Regions from separate parts of the Ruegeria sp. YTSC199 genome, predicted to be linked through region 1. Evidence: riboswitches for the same ligand, from Rfam matches in the RefSeq annotation. Region 1 holds a riboswitch; each other region holds the start of a gene.

Region 1 (6,998 bases):
CAGGTGGCCTGGTCAAGGCCGAGGTCATTTTCCAGCCCGATGGCTTGTGCTTCGTTGCGGATGTGCTCCTGCAGGCGATCACGGCGCTTGGGGTCCAGACCGTCGGCATTCGAGAATTCATCCAGCAGCGATTCAAGCCGCACCATCCGATCCGGCGTGCCGCTTTCTTTCATTGGGGGCGGGATGTGGCCCAGCGTGACCGCTCCGATCCGGCGTTTGGCCTGTGCGGCCTCGCCGGGGTCGTTAACGATGAAAGGATAGATCACCGGCAGATCGCGGATCAGAACCTCGGGCCAGCAGTCGGCGGACAAGGCGACCGATTTGCCCGGCAGCCATTCCAGTGTTCCATGGGCGCCGATATGAATCAGAGCATCTGCGCGCAGGCCTTTGCGGAGCCACAGGTAGAAGGCCACATAGCTGTGGCGTGGAGTGCGTGAGAGGTCATGATAGTCATCATCGCGCAATTCGGGCGTGCCACGTTCCGGTTGCAGCGCGACCAGCGCCTTGCCTCGGTGCAGAGCAGTGAAGTGGAACGCACCATCCGCGAAGGTCGGGTCGTCCTCGGGGTTCCCCCAGACCGTTTTCAGGTCTGTGCGCAGTTGTTCCGGTAGGTCCGCGAGTGCGGTTTGGTAGTCGTCCAGTGGCCACGAAATACGAGCGTCCAGCAAGGTCTCGGCAATCGGCTCCGCCGGTCCGGTATCATAACCTTCTCCCTGCAGGTCGGACAGCATTGCCTCGGCCGAAGCCAATGCGTCAAGGCCAACCGCATGGGCCATCTGCCAGTCCTTGCCGGGGTAGGTGGACAGCACCAGCGCCGGGGTCTGATCCGCCTTGAGTTTGTCGCGCAGGTTCAACCAGCCGGTAACCCGGTCGATAATTGCTTCGATCCGCTCAGGTTCAGCCCGGTGGGCGAAACGGGAATACTCAAGATACGGGTCGCGCCTGCCCGGTTCCTTGAAAGACGCAATGCCCGCCGAAATGCGACCGTCCACCTCGGGCAGTACCACATGCATGGCAAGGTCAGCGGGGGAAAGGCCTCGCTCCGCTTCGGACCATGCCTTGCGGCGTGAGGTGGCAAGGGCGACTTGAAACACGGGCACATTCGTTTCGTCCAGTGGTGAGGTGCCTGACGCACCTTTGCCCGAGAACGAGGTAGCGTTGATGATTGCCGACGGCGATAGCGCCACGACCTGTTCACGCAGCCACCCGGCTGCGGCAGGGGCCTTCAGCGAAGGAGCGAACAGGCCAACCGCATCCAGTCCCCGGTCTCGCAGGCTGCGGATCAGGGCGGTGATCGGCGCTGTGTCGGCCGAAGTCAAATAAGCGCGGTAGAAGGTGACGAGGATACGTCTCGCATCGATTGTGAACGCTGTATCCACCGGGATCACGCCGCGGTCCGGGCACCAGACGCCGCAGTCGGGTAAGGTCTTTGCGCCCATCACCGGGCCGGCATAGAGACCTGCCGCCAGCGCCATCTGCGCCAGCGCAGCCTGTGCTGCAACCTCGCCGCCAGTGTCACACAGATGCGCCAAGCGGCGCAGGGTCGAGACCGGTAGGGTGGAGAAATCATCCAGCCGCGTGTCCTCACGCCCATCCGCAGGCAGAACGGCCAGCGCGATGCCTTTGGCCTGCGCCAGCGCCAGAACCTGCTGCAAGCCGTAAGACCAGTAAGGCACGCCGCCGATCAAACGGATCAGGATGCCTTTCGCACCCTCCAATGTCTGTTCGACATAGGTATCGACGGAAAGGGGGTGCTTCAGCGCCGCCAAGTTGGCCAGACGCATCGTCGGCATCCGCCCCTCGGGGCCTCCACCACGATGCCAGCCCGCCGCGAAAGCGCCTAGGTCGCTGTCCGAAAAGGACAGCACCACCAGATCCGCCGGGCTCTGGCCCAGATCGGTCGCGGTCTCGGTTTCCTCTAACCCGTGACTTTCGCGGAAGACGACGTGCATGTGTGGTTACTCGGCGGGCTCAGAAACACCGACGAGGATATCGCGGATCGCGGCCTCGTTGATGTCGTCATGCTCGGCAATCACCACCAGACGCGAGCGGCGCTCTTCACCCGGTTCCCATGGGCGGTCGAATTGGTGACGGACGCGCGTGCCGACGGCCTGCACCAACAGGCGCATGGGTTTACCTGATACTGCTGCATAGCCTTTGACCCGCAGGATGTTCAGTTCCGTGGCCAGACGTTCGATCTTGGCAACCAGATCAACAGCATCGCTCTGTTCCGGCAACTCAACGATGATGCTTTCGAAGTCGTCATGCTCGTGATCGTGGTGGCCGTCGTGATGCGATGGACGGGCTTCCATGTCATCCTCGGCTGCTGCTTCCAGACCCAGCACAACGCGGACATCCACTACACCTTCGGCTACTTCGACGACGGGCAGGGGGCGTGGAGCCTCGGTCGCGATCACCTCTTTGGCCTTGGCTACGCCTTCGGGGCCAGCCAGATCAGGCTTGGTCAGCAAGATGATGTCAGCGCAGGAGACCTGATCCTCGAACACTTCGGACAGGGGCGTTTCGTGATCGATCGAGTCATCGGCCAGGCGCTGGGCATCCACGGCCTCGACATTCGGGGCAAAACGACCGGCGGCAACAGCCTCGGCATCGGCCAGAGCGATCACCCCGTCGACGGTGATCTTCGACCGGATATCCGGCCAGTCGAACGCCTTCAACAGCGGCTTGGGCAGGGCCAGACCGCTGGTTTCGATCAGGATGTGATCGGGGCGCGGCTCCAGCGCCATCAGGGCCTCGATGGTCGGAATGAAATCATCAGCCACGGTGCAGCAGATGCAACCGTTCGCCAGTTCCATGATGTTCTCTGCCGGGCAATCCGGGATGGCGCAGGATTTCAGAATATCGCCATCTACGCCCACATCACCAAACTCGTTGACCACAACGGCCAGACGCTTGCCCTGCGGGTTCTGCATCAGGTGCTTGACCAGCGTAGTCTTGCCCGAGCCCAAAAAGCCGGTGATCACAGTGACGGGAAGTTTTTCGAGGTTGCTCATTTCAGGGCTCCAATCGGGGGAATACGGGCCGCACAGTTTTTGCGGAAATGTTCAGGGCGTTCGCGCCATTTGACCAAACCATCTTCGGCGGCAAGGTACTTGGTGGCACCATCGACGATGACATCAACATGGTCGGTTTCGTTCAAATGCTCATACACAAAGGTCCAGCGATCCGGCCCGCCGCGCAGCACGATGGAGCAGCCCTGATCGCAATTTGACAGGCATTCGACGGCTTTCAGGGTCACGCCCTCAGGCAGTTCGGCCTCTTCCAGTGCTTTGTGAAGCAAGGCGCCGGGTCGTTGCGCGTCGTCCTCAACGGGCAAGCCGCGGCGGCACGTGGTACAGACCAGCAGCTCGACTGGTGCGGTCTCGGTCATGTCTCTCATCCCCCCAAATCCTCATTGCGGGGGACGGGGTTTCATGCGGGCCACGTGTCGCAACATGGACCCGACACCGGAACACCCCGCCCGGTTTCATCTTCGCGTGCTGGCAGGTCTCCCGGCTTGCGGATGTCAGAGGCGGGCCTCTGTCGGATGTCCCGCCTTCCCGGCCAATTCGGCCAGTGGCTTTGGGCACCCTCTCCGGTCACGGTCGCGGGGGCGGCTGCGTTTGACGGATCACCGTTGACGCATTCCCTTTTCATCCATCCGTGGATGGACACCAACGCAAGCGACATGCGGCACGGGCAGGGGCCTTGTCAAGCGCGAGACAGGGGTAGAAACCCCATAGAACAGAAAAGCGACCAGCTTGTGTCAATCCGCGGCATCCGCCACCAGCCGTTCCTGCAACCACGCGCAAAACAAACCCGCCGCTGCCGTGGATTGCACGGCCCGTTGAGCGCTGACCAGATAATGCGACTGGGCAAAGGGAATCGCCGGACCCGCAATCGCAATCGGTGCGCCTTGCCGAATTGCGTTGTTTGCGAACCGTTCCAGGATCGTGGCATATCCTGCACCAGCCATCACTAGTTGCAGCGCCGCCACCGTGGTGTCCACAGAATGCCGGGGCGGCTGGTGGGGCGGCGCTATGCCGTTGGCCTGAAGATACCGCGCCCAGTTGTCCTCGTATCCAAGGATGTGAATCAGCGGCCCGTGCGGCAGGGAGATCAGCTTTGCTGAGTCGTCCCCAGCCCGACAGACCGGGACCAGCTTTTCGTCGGTGAGTTTTTCGGATCGCACCCCCGGCCAGTCACCGTAACCCAAGCGGATTTCCACATCCACATCGCCGGGTGTCCCGCTGTCATTCCAGATATGCGACACCAGACGGACAGGGATGTCCGGATGCCGTTCGGTGAAGTCGGGCAGTTCGGCGGCGATCCAGTAGGTGGCAGTCGATATAGCGGCGCGGATCGTAAGTGTCTGACGCGAGGCCGGGCCAAACAGGCTGTTGGTGGACAGTGTGATATCGGCCAGAGCGCGCCGCACTGTCAGCGAATAAGACTGCCCAAGCTCGGTCAGTTCCAGCCGCCGCGCATTTCGTGTGAACAGCTTTTGACCCAGCTCGGCTTCGAGGGACCGAATGTGCAGTGAAACGGCTGTTTGCGTCAGGCCAAGTTCCCGCGCGGTTGTGGTGAAATTCAGATGGCGCGCGGCGGATTCGAAGCTGCGCAGCCAAGCGGGATTTGGAAGGCGATCCATCTATCACCAAAAATTTTTACCTATATCACGTGTTATTATTCATTTTTGTTTCCGGCAGGCAATAGGGATACTCAGCACAAACGACGACCTTCGGGAGGGTGAAATGAAAGTCGGATTCATCGGTTTGGGTAATGTCGGCGGCAAGCTGTCCGGCTCGCTGCTGCGCAACGGAATTGACTTGACGGTCCATGACCTCGCCCCCGATCTGGTGGCCGAATACGTGGCCAAAGGCGCCAAAGCTGCCGAAAGTCCGGCGCAGATGATGCGGGATTGTGATGCAGTCATCACTTGTCTGCCGTCCCCGGCCGCCTCGGACGCCGTGATGAAAGAGATGCTGCCCGAGGTCGCTCCGGGCAAAATCTGGATGGAGATGTCGACCACCGATGAGACTGAGGTTATGCGTCTCGGCGCGATGGTGGTCGAACGCGGAGGCGCCGCGGTCGATTGCCCGGTGTCCGGCGGGTGCCACCGGGCGGCGACCGGCAACATTTCGATCTTCGCAGGGTGCGACCGCGAAACATTCGAGCGGATTTTGCCGTTTCTAACCACGATGGGACGGCGAGTTCTGCACACCGGAGATTTAGGTTCGGCCTCGGTCCTGAAGGTGCTGACGAACTATCTGGCCACCGCCAACCTGATCACCTGTGCCGAGGCGCTGGTGACTGCCAAGGCTGCCGGGATGGACCTCAACACCACCTATGAGGCGATCAAGATTTCCTCCGGTACTTCCTTCGTGCATGAAACCGAAAGCCAGGTCATCCTGAACGGATCGCGTGATATCTCTTTCACGATGGACCTTGTTAAAAAGGATATCGGGTTGTTCCAGGACGTGGCCGACCGGGCCGGAGTGCCGCTGGAAATCAACCCGGTGATGATCCGCATCTTCGAAGATGGCATCGCCCGTTACGGCGACCGTGAACTGTCTCCGAACATTATCAAGCGGTTAGAAGAGGCCACCGGCCTGGACATCACAGCCCCCGGCTTTCCGCCCGAAATGCTGGATGACGAACCGGAAGAACCGGGCTACGAAGTCATCCCGCAGGGCCGAAGGGCGGAATGACGCACCACGCGGCGCAATACGGCCAGTTGTCAATGTAGAGAAGTGGAGGCGAGTACCGGAATCGAACCGGTGTACACGGATTTGCAATCCGCTGCGTCACCACTCCGCCAACTCGCCTTTTCAAGCAAAATCAAATACTTGCTGTGGTGTGGCAGGCGTTTTAACACCTTTCGTCAGGGGCGTCCAGTGGGTTGATTGTAAAAATCCGTTCCCATGTGCCGCGACTTGGCGCAGTGCGACACCAAGTTCCTGTGATCCGGCCAAACTTTCAACGCGACAGCCGTTGCCGGTTTCGTCTGGATATGGCACAAGCCGGGAATACCTGGGACTAACATGAGCGATCCAATGACAGATTTCGCAACTCGGCGCCGTACGATGGTTGATACACAAGTCCGACCCTCTGATGTCACGAAATTCCCTATCATTGACGCCATGTTGACCGTCCAGAGAGAGAACTTTGTACCGGATGCCCAGCGCGAGGCCGCCTATGCCGAAGGTGTGATCGATCTGGGGAACGGGCGTTGCCTGCTGGAGCCGCGGACGCTGGCCAAGATGCTGGACGTGCTGAACATTGCGAATGACGAGGTCGTTTTGGATATCGCCCCCGCAATGGGATATTCCACCGCCGTCGCTTCGCGCATGTCGCAACTGGTCGTGGCCGTGGAAGAGGACGAAGCCCTCGCCGCAGAGACGCAGACGATCCTGATGGAGGCGGAGGCCGACAACGCGATCGTACATGTCGGCCCGCTGGAGCAGGGCGCGACCGAGCATGGCCCGTATGACGTGATTATGATCCAGGGTGGCGTCGAGCAGGTGCCCGAAACGCTGATCGCACAACTCAAGGATCACGGGCGTATTGCTTGCCTGTTCGTGGACGGAGAGCTTGGCACCGTTCGGATCGGGCACAAATCCGGTGGGCGAGTGACCTGGCGTCATGCCTTCAATGCCAACGCCCCAGTTTTACAGGCCTTTTGCGCGGAGTGTGCATTTTCGCTATAATTCCTTCCCATATTTTTCTGTTGCCTTGATTAGTTGAAAACAAACGCGCAAACTACGCTCAGGGCAGCGTAATTTTGATTTGAGAAGGATTTCGTTATGCGTGCAAGGACGGGGACGAAGTTTGTGAAGGCTTTGGCATTAACGGCGGGTATAGCGCTGAGTGTCATTCCAGGACGTGCGGTTTGGGCGGATAATTTGACCGACGCCTTTATCGGGGCTTATAACACCAGCGGTTTGCTGGAGCAGAACCGCGCGTTGTTGCGTGCGGCCGATGAAGATGTCGCTATC
Region 2 (6,998 bases), on a different contig from region 1:
GGTTGCCCCATCGCGGTGGCGCGGCCCATCACCGGAGCTGGGCGAAACGGGGCGAAAAAACCCCTGTCGCCGTTGTTCTGGGGGCAGACCCGGCCACGCTGCTGTCTGCGGCGCTGCCACTTCCCGAGACCGTGTCGGAAATGACCTTTGCGGGTGCGCTCAACGGGGCCCGCCCCCGCTTTGTCGCGGCCAGGTCGGTGCCCTTGATGGTTCCGGCCGAGGCCGAGATCATCCTCGAAGGTTGGGTGTCGCCGACGGATACAGCGCCGGAGGGGCCGTTCGGAGACCACACCGGATACTACAACCGGGCCGAGCCTTTCCCGGTCATGCAGGTCACGGCCGTTACCCATAGGCAAGACCCGCTTTATCTGTCCACCTATACCGGTCGCCCCCCGGATGAGCCCGCGATCATAGGCGAGGTTTTCAACCGTCTTGCGCTGCCCACCATTCGCGCGCAAATCCCCGAGATCCGCGACCTCTGGCTGCCGCCCGCCGCCTGTTCGTACCGCATGGCCGTTGTCAGTATCGACAAACGCTATCCCGGTCAGGCGCGCCGGGTGATGATGGCGCTGTGGGGGATGCTGCCGCAATTCAGCTATACCAAGATGATCGTGGTTGTGGATGACGACATCGACCCCGCAAACTGGGATGACATCGCCTGGGCGCTTGCCACGCGAATGGACCCGGGTCGGGATGTGATGACGCTGGAGAACACGCCGATGGACTATCTGGACTTCGCCTCTCCGCAACCGGGGTTAGCCGGAAAAATGGGCATCGACGCCACGACTAAAATCGAAAGCGAAACCACCCGAGAATGGGGAACCGTGATGAAAACGGCAGACAAAGACGCGGACTTTGCCGCCGATCTTGTTTCCCGTCTGATGAAAGGAGCGGCGTCATGAGCCAACACCGTGTGATCCTGGGCGTGGCCGGAGCCTCGGGTGCGGCACTCGGGATGTCGGTTGCGCGGCAATTGTCCGGATTGGACGTCGACATCGACCTTGTCACCAGCAACGCAGCCAAACGTACGCTTCTTGAAGAGTGTGGGGGGGATGCGTTTGAGACCCTCAGGGGATTGGCAACCCGCCACCATTCCATTGACAACATCGGCGCCAGCATTGCGTCGGGATCGGTCCCGGTGGCGGGGATGATCGTGGCACCATGTTCGATGCGGTCACTGGCGGCAATCGCGCATGGTCTGGATGACAACCTGTTGACCCGTGCGGCCAGCGTTCAACTCAAGGAACGCAGGCGTCTGGTCCTGCTGACCCGCGAAGCGCCGCTGACATTGGTACATCTTCGGAATATGACAACCGTCACCGAAATGGGCGCGATTGTCCTGCCGCCTGTACCGGCCTTCTATCTGAAACCGCAATGCGTGTCGGATATCGTCAACCAGATTGCCGCCCGCGCGATCGATCTATTGGGAGTATCCGCGCCGGTGGCAAATCAATGGGCCGAAGCGGGATTGATACCTGGCTCTAGTGCTGAGCCTTTGCGGTTCTGAACAGCAGCAGAAAAACAAACACCGAACCGATCGAGGTTGTCACGATCCCCACCGGCAACTCCTGTGGCGCCAGAAGAAGCCTGCTGAGAATGTCGGATCCCGTCAGCAAGGCCGCGCCCACAATTGCCGCGGTGGGCAGAAGCCGGTTGTGCAGCGGCCCGGCGATGCCGCGGGCAATATGAGGCACCATCAGGCCGACAAAGCCGATCACACCCGCGACCGAGACGAATACGGCGGTTGCAAGGGCCGCAGTGAAGAACATGCTGAACCGCAGGCCCTGAACCGGTACGCCCAGCGTTGCGGCGGTCAGGTCTCCGGTCAGCAGGGCGTCCAGCCAGCGGCTGCGATACAGCGAATAGGACAGGATCAGCAGCAGGCCGACGCAGACCAGCGGGAAGGTTTCCCAGCGAGCCAAACCCAGCCCGCCCAGCATCCAGAAGATCACCGAATGCGCAGCTCGGCTGTCGCCAGCGAAAATCAGATAATTGGTGATGGCCGAGAACAGGAAGGAAACCGCCAGACCGGCAAGGATCAGTTTTTCCGGTGCACTTGTGCGCAAGGCGTGCACCAGCGCAAGCACGATGCCCGACGCCACAAGGCCGCCGCAAAACGCCGCCAGCGGCAAGGTCCAGAAACCCAGAATATCACCAGTCACGGTGATGACGAACACGGCTCCGGCTGCCGCGCCCGAGGACAGACCAAACAGGAAGGGGTCGGCCAGATCGTTGCGCGTGGTGGTCTGCAGAACCACGCCGACAATCCCCAGCCCGGCACCGATCACTGCCGCGAACAGGGCGCGGGGCAGGCGCAGGTCGAACACGATCCGGTGCAGCGCGGACATCTCTCCGTCGATCATCCCGGTGCCCAACAAAACAGCGTTGAATGCGTCTGTCGCTGGAATGGATGTTGTTCCGTAGACGGTCGAAATCAGCAAAAGGGCGGTCAGAACGACCGCCCCCAGCACGAGCACAAGGCTCAATCTGTTCATATCAGTTGAGGCCCGGGTGCATGGCTTTTGCCATTTTCGAGATCGCCTCGATATTTGCCGGTCCAGGGGTCAGTTCCTCGTACCGCAGGCCGATCCAGCGCTCGTTTTTCACGGCGTCGGTTTGCGACATCACCGGATGTTCCTGCAGGAACTTGAACGTATCTTCTGCACCATTGCCGGTTTGATAGTCCAGCAGCACCAGGAATTCCGGGTTTGATGCGGCGACAGCCTCCCACGAGGTGCGGCCCCAGCTGGTATCCATGTCATGGGTGACGTTCTCGCCGCCAGCGGCCGCGATCATCGCATCAGGAATGGCGAATTTTCCGGCGGTGAAAGGGGCGTCGGCCGGACCATCCAGCAGGAAGACCCGCGGTTTGGCCAGATCGGCAGTCTGTGCTTCGATGGCCGCCAGATCCTTTTTCCAACCGCCGACCAGGGCTTCGGCCTTGTCGTCGACATGCATGACCTTGCCCAGACGCAGCACATCGTCGAACAACAGATTCATGCTGGCTTCGGGGCGATCCTTGTCCAGATGCACGCAGCTTTCGGTCAGGATCATGGTCTTGATGCCAAACGGCTCCAGCGTGTCGGGTGTCACGTCGCCGCCGGGTTTCATGCCGTAATACCAACCGGCGAAGAACAGGTCGGGTTCAGCCGCAACCAGATTTTCAACTGTCGGGTATTTCGGCGCAAGTTCGGGGATGTCACCGCGCAGGGTGTCGAATTCGGGGCTGGTCTTGTACCAGCCGGTGATGCCGGTCAGGCCCACGATCTTGTCCTGCAGGCCCAGGGCAAACGCCATGTCGGTCATGTTCATGTCATGAACGACCAGCCGTTCTGGTTGAGATTCGAAAACCAGCGGTTCGCCGCAATTGTCTACCGTCACTTCATGCGCGGAGGCGCTGCCTGCCATGGCGGTGATCAGGGCCGCAGACCAGATATGTTTCATTGGGGGGAGTTTCCTTAAGTTAGTTTGAAACGGGGGTTCTTCGGATATCCAGCGCCGGGATCACACGGCCTTCGTGCTGGAAACACAGGTAATCGACGCCAAACGTGTCGCGCACATGCGCAGGCGTCAGCACTTCGGCCACGGGGCCGAAACTGGTCAGACGTGTGGATTTCATCAGCGCCACGTGGGTGGCAAATTCGGGGATCATGACCAGATCGTGCACGATCATGACCACCGTGATGTCCAGTTCGGCCACCAGCGACAGCATTCGCCCCTTGGAGTCCGGGTCCAGATGGTTGGTTGGTTCATCCAGAAACAATAGCGACGGATTTTGTGCCAGGGCGCGGGCGATATGCGCGCGCTGGCGTTCGCCACCGGACAGCAAGGCCATCCGTTTGTCCGCCAGTGCGCCCAGCCCGGTCAGGTCCAGTATCCGGTCAAGCTCGACCGCGTGACCTTCGGCGGATCGGTCTGAGCGGATCGGAATCTGACCCAGCGCTACATAGTCTCGCAGCAGCAGCCGACCGTCCGGAAACTCCTGCTGGCTGACAACGGCGATCATGCGTGCACGGTCTTTGGACGACATCTGTTTCAGGCTTCGCCCATCGACAAGGACATCCCCCAGAACCATCTCGGCTGCACCGCACAAAAGGTTCAGAAGCGTTGTTTTCCCGGCCCCGTTCGGCCCGGCTATGGCCAAAATCGCACCCCTGTCCAGTTCGAAGGATGCGCCTTGTAGCAGGACATCGCCGTTGAGTGCGTAGTACTCGAGGCCACGCGCGACCAGAAACGCTGCGTTTGTCACGGGTGCACCTCCACGTTCAGACGGGGCATACGAGCCAAGGTTTTGTCGAACAATGCACGCGGACGGTCAGAAGCATTGGTCCAACCGTTCCCACTGTCGTGGAATTGCCCCGCAAACTGGGCCAGAGCATCAATATCCTGCGAGGATTTGACGTCACCAAACAGGTATTGCGCTTTGCCAACAGCCTGAAAGCCTACGGTTGTTGGTCGGTCACAACCAGCCATGCAGGAAACCATGCGTATGGAAAACCCGGATGGTAGCCGGTGCGTCAGCGCCTTTCGGATCGCATGCGCGGCGTCCGTGCCGTTGCAGGTCTCGCAAATCAGCAGGAAGTGTTCGGGATTGTTTGCCATTGCCCGCTCCGCTTAATGTCGAAGCGAGGTGGTGGAAATGTAATAACGTAACGTGTTCGTCACTTTACCTCCTTCCGGGACGCCCCGCCCCGGGTTGGTTGAAAACATGATGGCAGGTCTCCTGACTTGCGGGTCTTGGCTTGGCCATCCTTCCCGGCCTGTGGGCCAGTGGATTCATGGCTTCGCTCACCGCTTACAGTTGCGGGGGCAGTCACGGAGTTGGCGGACCTCACCGTATTCCCTTTTCATCCCCAATTGGGGGAACCATCATCAGATTGACTGCCCGAGATCGCCCAGTGCGTCAATATGAAAGTTTCATCCTGTTCGTTTGTTACCGGCCAGGCCTGAGGTAAAAGGGTGGCCAGTGAAGGACGTTGTTCGCAAAAACTGGCTGGAATGATCTTGGCAGGGAGATAAACTCAGAACATGCGACATTGGTTTCGCCTTGCACCGATTCTGGCGCTGAGCCTGTGCGGTTCTTCTGCGCTGGCGGCACCGGGGGCTGCTCTGGATTGGTCCGACTTGCCGGACCCGTCCGTTCAGGTCTTCGAAGACCCCTACCGCGATCTCACCCCGGAGCAGTTCGACGATGTGGTTTTCGTCGTGCGCCTGCGCGGCAGGCTGTATCAGGGTGTGGGCAGCTCCAATGAGCGGCTGAAATGGCAGGAGCTTCTGGTTGAAACCGAGGAGGCCCTGGCTGCGGATGGTATCGATATCGACTGGCTACTGGACCAGCGACTTGTCGTGGCCCAGCGCCGGGATCGCGCCGGTGCGGCCGGAAATCCTGAATTTGACGGTCAAACGGTGACGTTGGCGGGGTTTGCCATTCCGGCGCCGCCCGACGCCGACGGGCACCCCATTGCTTATCTGGTGCCTCAGCCTGGGATGTGCAGCCACTTGCCGCCGCCGCCGCCCAATCAGACGATCCGGGTACGGCTGAACGGCGACTGGGAGCCCGGTTACGTCCACGAGCCGGTCCGTCTGACGGGAAAGCTGACCATCGATCCGTCAGAGCAGAATATGATGGTGGTGGATGGATTGATGCCCATGCGCGCGACGTTCCGGCTGGAGGCCGATAGCGTCGAAACCCTGGAAACACAGGGCGGCAAGCTGGAGTGGACGCAGAGCATAGCCGATCGCTTCCGTGCTGCGGGCAACCGTAAAACCGGCGCGGGGAAGGCGTCTGAGTGACGGGATCACCGGATCGGCCCCACGAACTGCCTTGCCGATCGCCTCCTGAACAAATCCGCGCGGTAAAGGCTCTGGTCTGGGATTACGTGCCCGAAAACCGCACTTCGATCCACTTGCTGCGGCGCTGGTTTGGTAAAGGCAATTCGCACAGCCGTACCGCCCTGATCCGGCGCAAGGGCGTGGCGATGCGGGCGGTCAAAAGCGAGGGCGCGATGGGTCGGCGTGCTGTGATATTCCTGTGCCCGGGTTCGGTTCGCGCGCCAGATGGGTTCACGGCTTGCTCGAGGTGTACCGGGGAGCGGGCATGATAGCCGGGTTGTTGCGGTTTGAGTTCGCCGAATACAGCAACGCGGCGATTAATGTGGACCGGATCGGAGGGCGCTGAAATGGACCAACCTGCATTTTCGATCATCTTCCCGCCTGCAAGGCGGACAGGTTCGTGACTGAAACGCTCGACGGCGTGGGCGCCCAGAGGTTTGGGACGTTCGAGGTGACCTGCATCGACGATGGCTCGACCGACGGCGATCCGTTACGCGGCGCGTACAATCGGACGCTGGTGCCCGCGCTGGATCAACTGGACGCGCTGTTGCGCAAGACTTTTGTGGTCAATGGTCGGGGGCTGGTGCTCAGGACCGATGTTACCCGACGGGCCGGGGCTATGACGAAAGCCTGATTAAGGGCGGAAATTGGGAGTTCTGGTGTCGTGTGGCGCTGCTGGGGCCGTTTGCCGTGGTCGCGGGGCCACCTCTGCCGCAGTACCGTTAGGAGGTCAGAGGCACCAATCATCAGGCGCGCGGCTCACTACTTGCGCTCCGGGTGCCCAGCCTGCAGAAAGTGGCGGCCAATCCGGTCATACGGGAAAAATACGGGCCACGGCTGCGCCGCCTTCTGCGCGCCCGGCAGATCGACATTGTCGAGTTTGCCGGGGATAACGTTGTTCAACTCACCGTGATTGATACGCTGTTCGATGTCTCTCCGATTGTGCCGGCAACGGGTTCTTTCAGCGTGGTGCCCCGGTGGAGTTGCCCGACAATTGGCGTGTCGGCATTGGCGGAAAACCCGATGGCGTCGTGTCGGTTTGCCGCAATTTCGTCCCGATCCGTACGCTGGCAATTGCGAAATGCGAATGGCAGAGCACCAAGCGGCATAACCTGACATTTGTGCATGGTAGCGCGATCCCGGACGGGGCGCAGGTTCTGCTTGGG
Region 3 (6,998 bases), on a different contig from region 1:
CGGCCACACGTGTTCCGCAAGCTGGACGCCTCAGTCAAACTGCCCGCCTCGGTGGTGGAAGAAGCCTTTTTGAAAGCCAATCCCGGACTTGACCGCGACATGATCACCGTCACCTGCAAGCAGGGCTACATTGAAGAGGTGCGCCTGTGCCTGTCCCGCGACCTTGAACCGGTGCCTTGCGGTCGGGACGTGATCCGCGACTGCACGGCCAAGGACGCGCTGTTCGATCCGATTCGCTAGAGCTTTTTGTTCTGGCAATCCCGCGCATAGTCCAGCGCCTTGGCGGTGCCGTTGAGATCGATCGCCATCACCACTTCGCCTGCCGGGTTGTAGACGGTCATCGTCTTGTTCTGAGCGATGGCTTTAACGAAACTCCGATCGGTGAAGAACACCGTCGCACCGGGCACGTCGCGCTGATTGAAGCCGATGGCGGTGGCGTCAAAGCTCTTGCCGTCCAGATCGAACCGGATGGGATAGCTTTTGCCCTGTTCGATTTCGCCCCAAGCCTTGTTGTAAACGGCGAAATACCCGCGATTGTCCAGCGCGTCATAGCCGATGCGAACCACCGAGAGGTCCTGATAGATCGTCTGGATCAGACACCCATTGCCCAGCGCGGGGTCCATCATAATGTTCCAGCCTTCGACAAAGCCTTTGTCGATGAGTTCCTGCGACAGGGCAGAGGTTGCGGTGAAAGCGGCAAAGGTGAGGGTGAGAAGGCGGGTCATTGATTGCATCCTGATAGCTTTGATTGGGCAGAAAGCCCTAGAAATCCTGTTTGGGCAAGGAACGGACTAGTTTTTGACAGCTTTTTTGCACCACGCAACTCACAGTTTTTTCCTCAACAGCAAGGCTCATTGTTGTCTATTTGCCTTACTTGCAGCTATGCGGAAACGACCCTTCAGAGTTCTCGTTGAGTATACCAACAACAGTATCAGCATAGCAGATGAGTGTCTTGTCACCGGGACCCTCTCGAGAAAACAATATGAACTCTGTTGTTCCGCCGATCTTTTTTTCAAAAACCAGCCTAAATTGCGTGACATTTGGTGGGGAGTTACGGACTTTTTGCCAGATAGGCGTGAGAGGCCCTTCAACAAGTTGATCCACGTCTTTCCATTCGTCCAAGATAATAACGGCTACGTCCGCATGAGCAAACTGATCAGGCCTCGAGTTAGGATCAATACTCGGGCTTTTCCGTGAAACTATTTTGTAGAATGCATCTCGCTGGTCTTTTTGCCAATCAGAGACAACAATTAGTTTCAATTTGCCTCCGTCATCGGCACTTGCCGTCCCGGTTACGCACTGAATTGCAATAGACAGTGTAGCAATTGCCCCGAAAACTGCCTTCATAAGCGCTCCAATATCTGTGTCTGCAGCATAAACTAAACATACCAAAAAAGACTAAATTTCCTTCCGCGCCCTCAACGCCGCCGTAATCGTCCCGTCATCCAGATAATCCAGCTCTCCGCCAATCGGCACGCCCTGCGCCAGTGAGGTCAGGCGCACCTGCCCCTCCAGTTGATCGGCAATGTAATGGGCGGTGGTCTGGCCATCGACGGTTGCGTTCAGCGCCAAAATGACTTCGCTGATCTCCTCGGCCAAGACCCGATCCTTGAGGCGCGGAATGCGCAATTCGTCCGGGCCGACTCCGTCCAGCGCCGAGAGTGTGCCGCCCAAAACGTGATAACGGCCTTTGAACACTCCGGCGCGCTCCATGGCCCACAGGTCGGCCACGTCCTCGACCACGCACAGCTCTCCGGTCGCGCGCGCCTCGTTGTCGCAGATATCGCAGATATCAGTGGTGCCGACATTGCCACAGTTCAGGCACTCGCGGGCAGTGATGGCCACTTGCTGCATCGCGTCCGAGAGCGGCGTCAGCAACAGGGCGCGTTTGCGGATCAGGTGAAGTACGGCGCGGCGGGCCGATCGGGGACCGAGGCCCGGCAGCTTGGCCATCAGGTCAATCAGGTTGTCGATTTCGCTGTTCGAACTCACCGCGGGTGCTCCTGCAAAAGGGCCGGGCAGGGGCGCCCGGCCGGTTTTCCGTCAGGAGTGTCTATCAGAACGGCAGCTTGATGTCTGCCGGTAGGCCCATGCTTTCTGTAAGCTTTGCCATCTCGGCCTGAGAGCATTCCGTTGCTTTGGTCTGCGCATCCTTGATGGCGGCCAGGATCAGGTCCTCGACCACTTCCTTGTCGTCGCCGTTGAAGATCGACGGGTCGATGTCCAGACCTTTGAGTTCACCTTTGGCAGTGGCGGTTGCCTTGACCAGGCCAGCACCGGACTCACCGACGACCATAAGGTTGTTCAGCTCTTCCTGCATTTCGGACATCTTGGCTTGCAGGTCCTGTGCGGATTTCATCATTTTGGCCATGTCGCCGAGACCGCCTAAACCTTTGAGCATCGTTCTTTCTCCTGTGTATCGGTTTGCCGCCTAAATACGGATGCCATCCGCGTGGCACAAGGGGCGAGGGTGCTCCCGCCCGTCGTCAAGGTCTTTGACAAGACCTTTCCTCCGGTTGGGCCCGGCAGAATTTCGGGGAGGGCTTGCTTTAGTCCTCCTCGAACGGATCCCATTCGTCTTCGACCTCTGGCAGAGCTTCGGTTTCGACCTTGGCGGCGCGTTCTTCGGGTGTCTCAATCCGTTTAATGCGCGCTTTCGGGAATTGCATCAGCACGGCCTGCACCAGAGGATGCTGTTCGGCCTCGGCCTTCAGCGCCAGATCGGCGGCATCCCGGACCTCGGCAATGGTTGCGGCATCCCCGTCGGCGACAATCGAAACGGCCCAGCGGTTTCCGGTCCACCGCTGCAGCGCTGTTCCCAACCTTTGGGCCAGGTCTGTGGGTGCGTTGTCCGTAGGCGTGAATTCGATCCGACCGGGCGAATAGGACACAAGGCGCACGCCGTTTTCAACCTCGACCAGCAGTTTCACATCCCGGTTCGTCCGGATCAGTTCGACGACATGGTCAAAGCTGGGATACCGTGCAAGCGCCGCTTGGGTGTCCTGGGCCAGCGCGGCAGTTGGCGCTCCGGCAGATCCGCGTGCCGTCGGGGTATACGCAGGAGCAGCAGGTTGAGCAGGGGCATGTGATGGCACTACGGTGCCGCCATCGGGGCCTCCGTTCGGCGGGGGCGGCGGTGCATCCTGCAACCGCTTGATCAGTTCTTCTGGGCTCGGCAGGTCGGCCACGTGGGTCAGGCGAATGACAGCCATCTCGGCAGCCATCATCGCGTTCGGAGCCGCCGAGACTTCTTCGAGCGCTTTCAGCAGCATTTGCCACATCCGGGTCAGTACCCGCATAGGCAGGGCCTCAGCCATCTGCTGACCACGGGCGCGTTCATCCGGTGATACGGTTGGGTCCTCGGCTGCGTCCGGGGTAATCTTGACCACTGATACCCAGTGGGTGATCTCGGCCAGATCGCGCAGCACCGCCAGCGGATCCGCGCCTTCGGCGTATTGCGCGCTCAGTTCGGTCAGGGCGCTCGCGGCATCTCCGCGCAGGATCATGTCCATCAGGTCCAGCACCCGCCCGCGGTCGGCCAGTCCCAACATCGCACGCACTTGATCGGCGCTGGTTTCCCCGGCCCCGTGTGAGATCGCCTGATCCAACAGCGAGGTTGCATCCCGTGCCGACCCTTCGGCCGCACGTGTGATCAAAGCCAACGCGTCATCCGCGATCTGGGCTTTCTCGGCCGTTGCAATCTTGCTGAGCAGGCCGATCATGTCTTCTGGCTCGATCCGGCGCAGGTCGAAGCGCTGGCAACGGGACAGCACCGTCACCGGCACTTTGCGGATCTCGGTTGTGGCGAAGATGAACTTCACATGTTCGGGTGGTTCTTCAAGCGTCTTGAGCAGCGCGTTGAACGCGCTGGTCGACAGCATGTGGACCTCGTCGATGATGTAAATCTTATAGCGCGCGCTGGCGGCGCGGTAACGAACGCTGTCGATGATCTCGCGGATGTCGTTGACGCCTGTGCGGCTGGCGGCGTCCATTTCCATCACGTCGACATGGCGGCCTTCCATGATGGCCACGCAGTGTTCACACTGGCCGCAGGGTTCCGTGGTCGGCTTGCCCTGGCCATCGGGGCCGATGCAGTTCATGCCCTTGGCGATGATCCGCGCCGTGGTGGTCTTACCCGTGCCGCGAATGCCGGTCATGATGAAGGCCTGTGCGATCCGGTCGGCCTCGAACGCGTTTTTCAGCGTTCGGACCATCGCATCCTGACCGACGAGATCGGCAAAGGTTTCGGGGCGGTATTTGCGGGCAAGAACCTGATAGGCGGGGCTTGGCGTGTCGTTCATGTCTGCTCTGTCGGATTCGGTTCAAGAATGCAGCGTAGAGACCCCCGCCGCCCGCGTCCACCGCCGCTGTAGGCGAAATTCGGTTTGCAGGACAGTTTGCGCATCGTAGAAACGATTGCAGGAGGGCCATCTTTTGAGACTCTTTGCGATTCACGCCGTGCAGGTGGGAAATGGCACGGTTGCCCTTTCACCAGTCCCGGGGCGCGGCGGCAACTACCTGCAGGATCTTCGTAGCATCCGAGACTGGCAGCCGGATCTGGTGGTTTCCATGACCACTGAGATTGAAATGCTACAGGAAGGCGCCGCCGGACTCGGCGACGATCTTCGCGCCGCCTCTATTGGGTGGGCGCATCTGCCGGTTACGGATTTCGGCGCGCCACCGCCAGAAGTTCAGGCCGCATGGGCCGAGGTCAGCGCGGCGGCGGCACAAGTCCTGTCCCGTGGAGGGCGGGTGTTGGTGCATTGCCGGGGCGGTTGCGGCCGGTCCGGCATGGTTGCCTTGCGCCTTATGGTCGAACAGGGCGAGCAGCCCGAGGCAGCGCTGAAACGTCTACGCGCCGTGCGGCCCTGCGCCGTTGAAACCGACGGCCAGTTGCAATGGGCGGCGCAGGCGGCCAGCGCCCGAAAGGGCAGCTAGCTTAGAGCGCCGCGTGCTGCTCCTGTTGCGCAACCGGACTTGCGGCCAGCATCAATACCTCGAGCATCGCGCAGGGCGGGTTGGCCATAACATCGGCGGGCAGAGAGCTGAACACATCTGCGAACATCATGTCGGCATACCTATCAAGTGAATCGGTGGAGACATCGGGTTCCGTGCCGCAAAAGACCCGAATCTGATCAGGCCGCGCGCGAAATCGGGCGGTGCAACCTTCAAGGCAATGGGCCAGTTCACTGCTGCCTTCGACCTGAAAATCGGGGGTTGTTGCAGGTGCGGCGGTCTCTATCGCCTGAGTAATGACACGCGCGACCCGTGCCAATGCTGGGCAGGTCTTGCCGGTTCGCTGGCATACGGTGGCCGAGTATTCGTGGGTCTTGGTCTTCCAGATCATTGTGCGCCCTCCGCGCGTAGGACGGGGCGTAGATCAGGTGTGACAGCATGCTGACGACCTGCCCGGACACCCCGCCCGAGTTTCGGTTTTGGTTCGATGGCAGGTCTCCTGACTTGCGGGTCATCGCGTTGCCGACCTTCCCAGCCTTTCGGCCAGTGGTGTTTCGGCATTGCTCACCGCTTACAGTTGCGGGGGCAGTCGCGGCCTTGGTTCGTTCCGGTATAACCGGGGCAGAACCGCACCGTGTTCCCTTTTCATCCCGCCCCGGATTGGGGTCGAGAACCATCACGGCATCGCTAGCGGGTGCGGGCGGTCCGAGTCAAGCGGGCAATTTGCACGGCCAGGTCGACGCGTGGTCATGTACGACCACTGTTGACTTGTGACGGAAAACGCTGCGGATTGAAGAAAGTGAACCAATCGGTTCAAAATCCGGAGGCCGCACCATGCTGGACACTGCACAAACCGTTTCGATCGAGGACTTTCAGTTTCAGTCCGGCGCGGGCACCTTGTCGGCACGCCTTTATCTGCCAGCGTCCGCGCCCCAGGTGGCCGTAGTCATTCACGGTGCTACCGGTGTACCGAGAGATTATTACCAGCATTTTGCACGCTGGCTGGCTGCCGAGCGGGGGATGGCCTGTCTGACTTACGACTACAGCGATTTCGGCCATTCTCTGAACGGGTCGTTGAAAGAATCACGGGTCAAGATGGCCGATTGGGCCTTGGTCGACATGCCTGCGGCCCGCGCTGAAATGCGGCGCAGGTTCCCCGATGCGCAGCAGTGGAGCATCGGACATTCGGTCGGCGGGATGCTGGGGCCGATTCAGCCCGACGTCGATCAGATCGACCGCATGATCTGCGTCTGTTCCGGCCCTGTAACGGTATCGGATCACCCCTGGCCGTATCGGGCGCTGGCTTTGCTGTTCTGGTATGGTCACGCACCCTTGGCGGTGAAAGCCCTGGGGTATCTTCCTGGCAAGGCGCTGGGGGTCGGGGCGGACCTGCCGGCATCGGTATATTGGCAATGGCGGCGGTGGTGCACCGCGCCACGCAACTACCTGCCCGAAATCGGGATATCCTTGCCTGATGCGCGCTGGGCGCAGTCAGGGACGCCCGTGGACCTGTTTACCTTCGAGGATGATGATGTGGTACCGCCCAATGCGGTGTGGCGATTGGCTGATCTGTACGGTCCAGATGCGCGCCGTCACCTGTTGTCACCCGGTGAATTTGGCTTGTTGGAAGTTGGGCACATCGGCGCTTTTGCGCGCCGCAACGCAGCCCTTTGGCCACGGCTGATCGCATGACTTCGCCGGTTCTGGCGCTTTACGTTCGCTACGGGCAAGAAGTGAGAGGTTGGACATCGACCCAAGCGGGGCTCGTTGTGGCTGCTTCCTTCCGGACCTGACCAGGTTGGCGAGGCGCTCGCCCGCGCCAACCTCTCAACGCACGATATAGGCAACAGGCGCGGAAATGACAACCCGTCAGAGCGTTAAACGGATCAGCAAAAAGCCGTCATCGTCTTCTCCGATCAGCTGCGGAGTGTATTCTTCAAGCTCGGCAATATGATCGCGGGCCTTCGGACCGGTTCTGAGCAGGGTTGTCGCGCCGGGAAATGGAGCAAACCGAAAGGCGCGCGGCGCTTTTTCCAGCGGGT

Evidence for each region. Region 1 has a riboswitch for cobalamin ahead of AC2FEE_RS00325 (DUF1636 family protein). Riboswitches for the same ligand answer to the same signal wherever they lie in the genome.
Region 2: it holds a riboswitch for cobalamin, as region 1 does, so the genes downstream of both, AC2FEE_RS09660 (DUF1636 family protein) here and AC2FEE_RS00325 (DUF1636 family protein) in region 1, are expected to answer to the same signal.
Region 3: it holds a riboswitch for cobalamin, as region 1 does, so the genes downstream of both, AC2FEE_RS20040 (hypothetical protein) here and AC2FEE_RS00325 (DUF1636 family protein) in region 1, are expected to answer to the same signal.

Annotation. Positions count from the first base shown of each region.
Region 1 covers NZ_JBXWMF010000001.1:64,838-71,835, forward strand. Annotated here, with positions in the region: gene cobN (cobaltochelatase subunit CobN) at 1-1,952, opposite strand, end outside; gene cobW (cobalamin biosynthesis protein CobW) at 1,959-3,014, opposite strand; gene AC2FEE_RS00325 (DUF1636 family protein) at 3,011-3,391, opposite strand; cobalamin riboswitch at 3,486-3,694, opposite strand; gene AC2FEE_RS00330 (LysR substrate-binding domain-containing protein) at 3,767-4,651, opposite strand; gene AC2FEE_RS00335 (NAD(P)-dependent oxidoreductase) at 4,755-5,711, shown strand; tRNA gene AC2FEE_RS00340 (tRNA-Cys) at 5,755-5,828, opposite strand; gene AC2FEE_RS00345 (protein-L-isoaspartate O-methyltransferase family protein) at 6,057-6,710, shown strand; gene AC2FEE_RS00350 (TolC family outer membrane protein) at 6,807-6,998, shown strand, end outside.
Region 2 covers NZ_JBXWMF010000008.1:42,165-49,162, reverse strand. Annotated here, with positions in the region: gene AC2FEE_RS09685 (UbiD family decarboxylase) at 1-902, shown strand, start outside; gene AC2FEE_RS09680 (UbiX family flavin prenyltransferase) at 899-1,507, shown strand; gene AC2FEE_RS09675 (FecCD family ABC transporter permease) at 1,482-2,495, opposite strand; gene AC2FEE_RS09670 (ABC transporter substrate-binding protein) at 2,497-3,444, opposite strand; gene AC2FEE_RS09665 (ABC transporter ATP-binding protein) at 3,464-4,249, opposite strand; gene AC2FEE_RS09660 (DUF1636 family protein) at 4,246-4,602, opposite strand; cobalamin riboswitch at 4,697-4,886, opposite strand; gene AC2FEE_RS09655 (DUF3299 domain-containing protein) at 5,029-5,793, shown strand; gene AC2FEE_RS09650 (hypothetical protein) at 5,790-6,101, shown strand; gene AC2FEE_RS09645 (hypothetical protein) at 6,233-6,466, shown strand; gene AC2FEE_RS09640 (hypothetical protein) at 6,595-6,735, opposite strand; gene AC2FEE_RS09635 (hypothetical protein) at 6,810-6,998, shown strand, end outside.
Region 3 covers NZ_JBXWMF010000025.1:54,243-61,240, reverse strand. Annotated here, with positions in the region: gene AC2FEE_RS20075 (ribonuclease T2 family protein) at 1-240, shown strand, start outside; gene AC2FEE_RS20070 (hypothetical protein) at 237-725, opposite strand; gene AC2FEE_RS20065 (hypothetical protein) at 871-1,347, opposite strand; gene recR (recombination mediator RecR) at 1,399-1,992, opposite strand; gene AC2FEE_RS20055 (YbaB/EbfC family nucleoid-associated protein) at 2,057-2,401, opposite strand; gene AC2FEE_RS20050 (DNA polymerase III subunit gamma/tau) at 2,550-4,301, opposite strand; gene AC2FEE_RS20045 (protein-tyrosine phosphatase family protein) at 4,435-4,938, shown strand; gene AC2FEE_RS20040 (hypothetical protein) at 4,940-5,347, opposite strand; cobalamin riboswitch at 5,429-5,649, opposite strand; gene AC2FEE_RS20035 (alpha/beta hydrolase family protein) at 5,791-6,648, shown strand; RNA gene ffs (signal recognition particle sRNA small type) at 6,688-6,786, opposite strand; gene AC2FEE_RS20025 (bifunctional 2',3'-cyclic-nucleotide 2'-phosphodiesterase/3'-nucleotidase) at 6,826-6,998, opposite strand, start outside.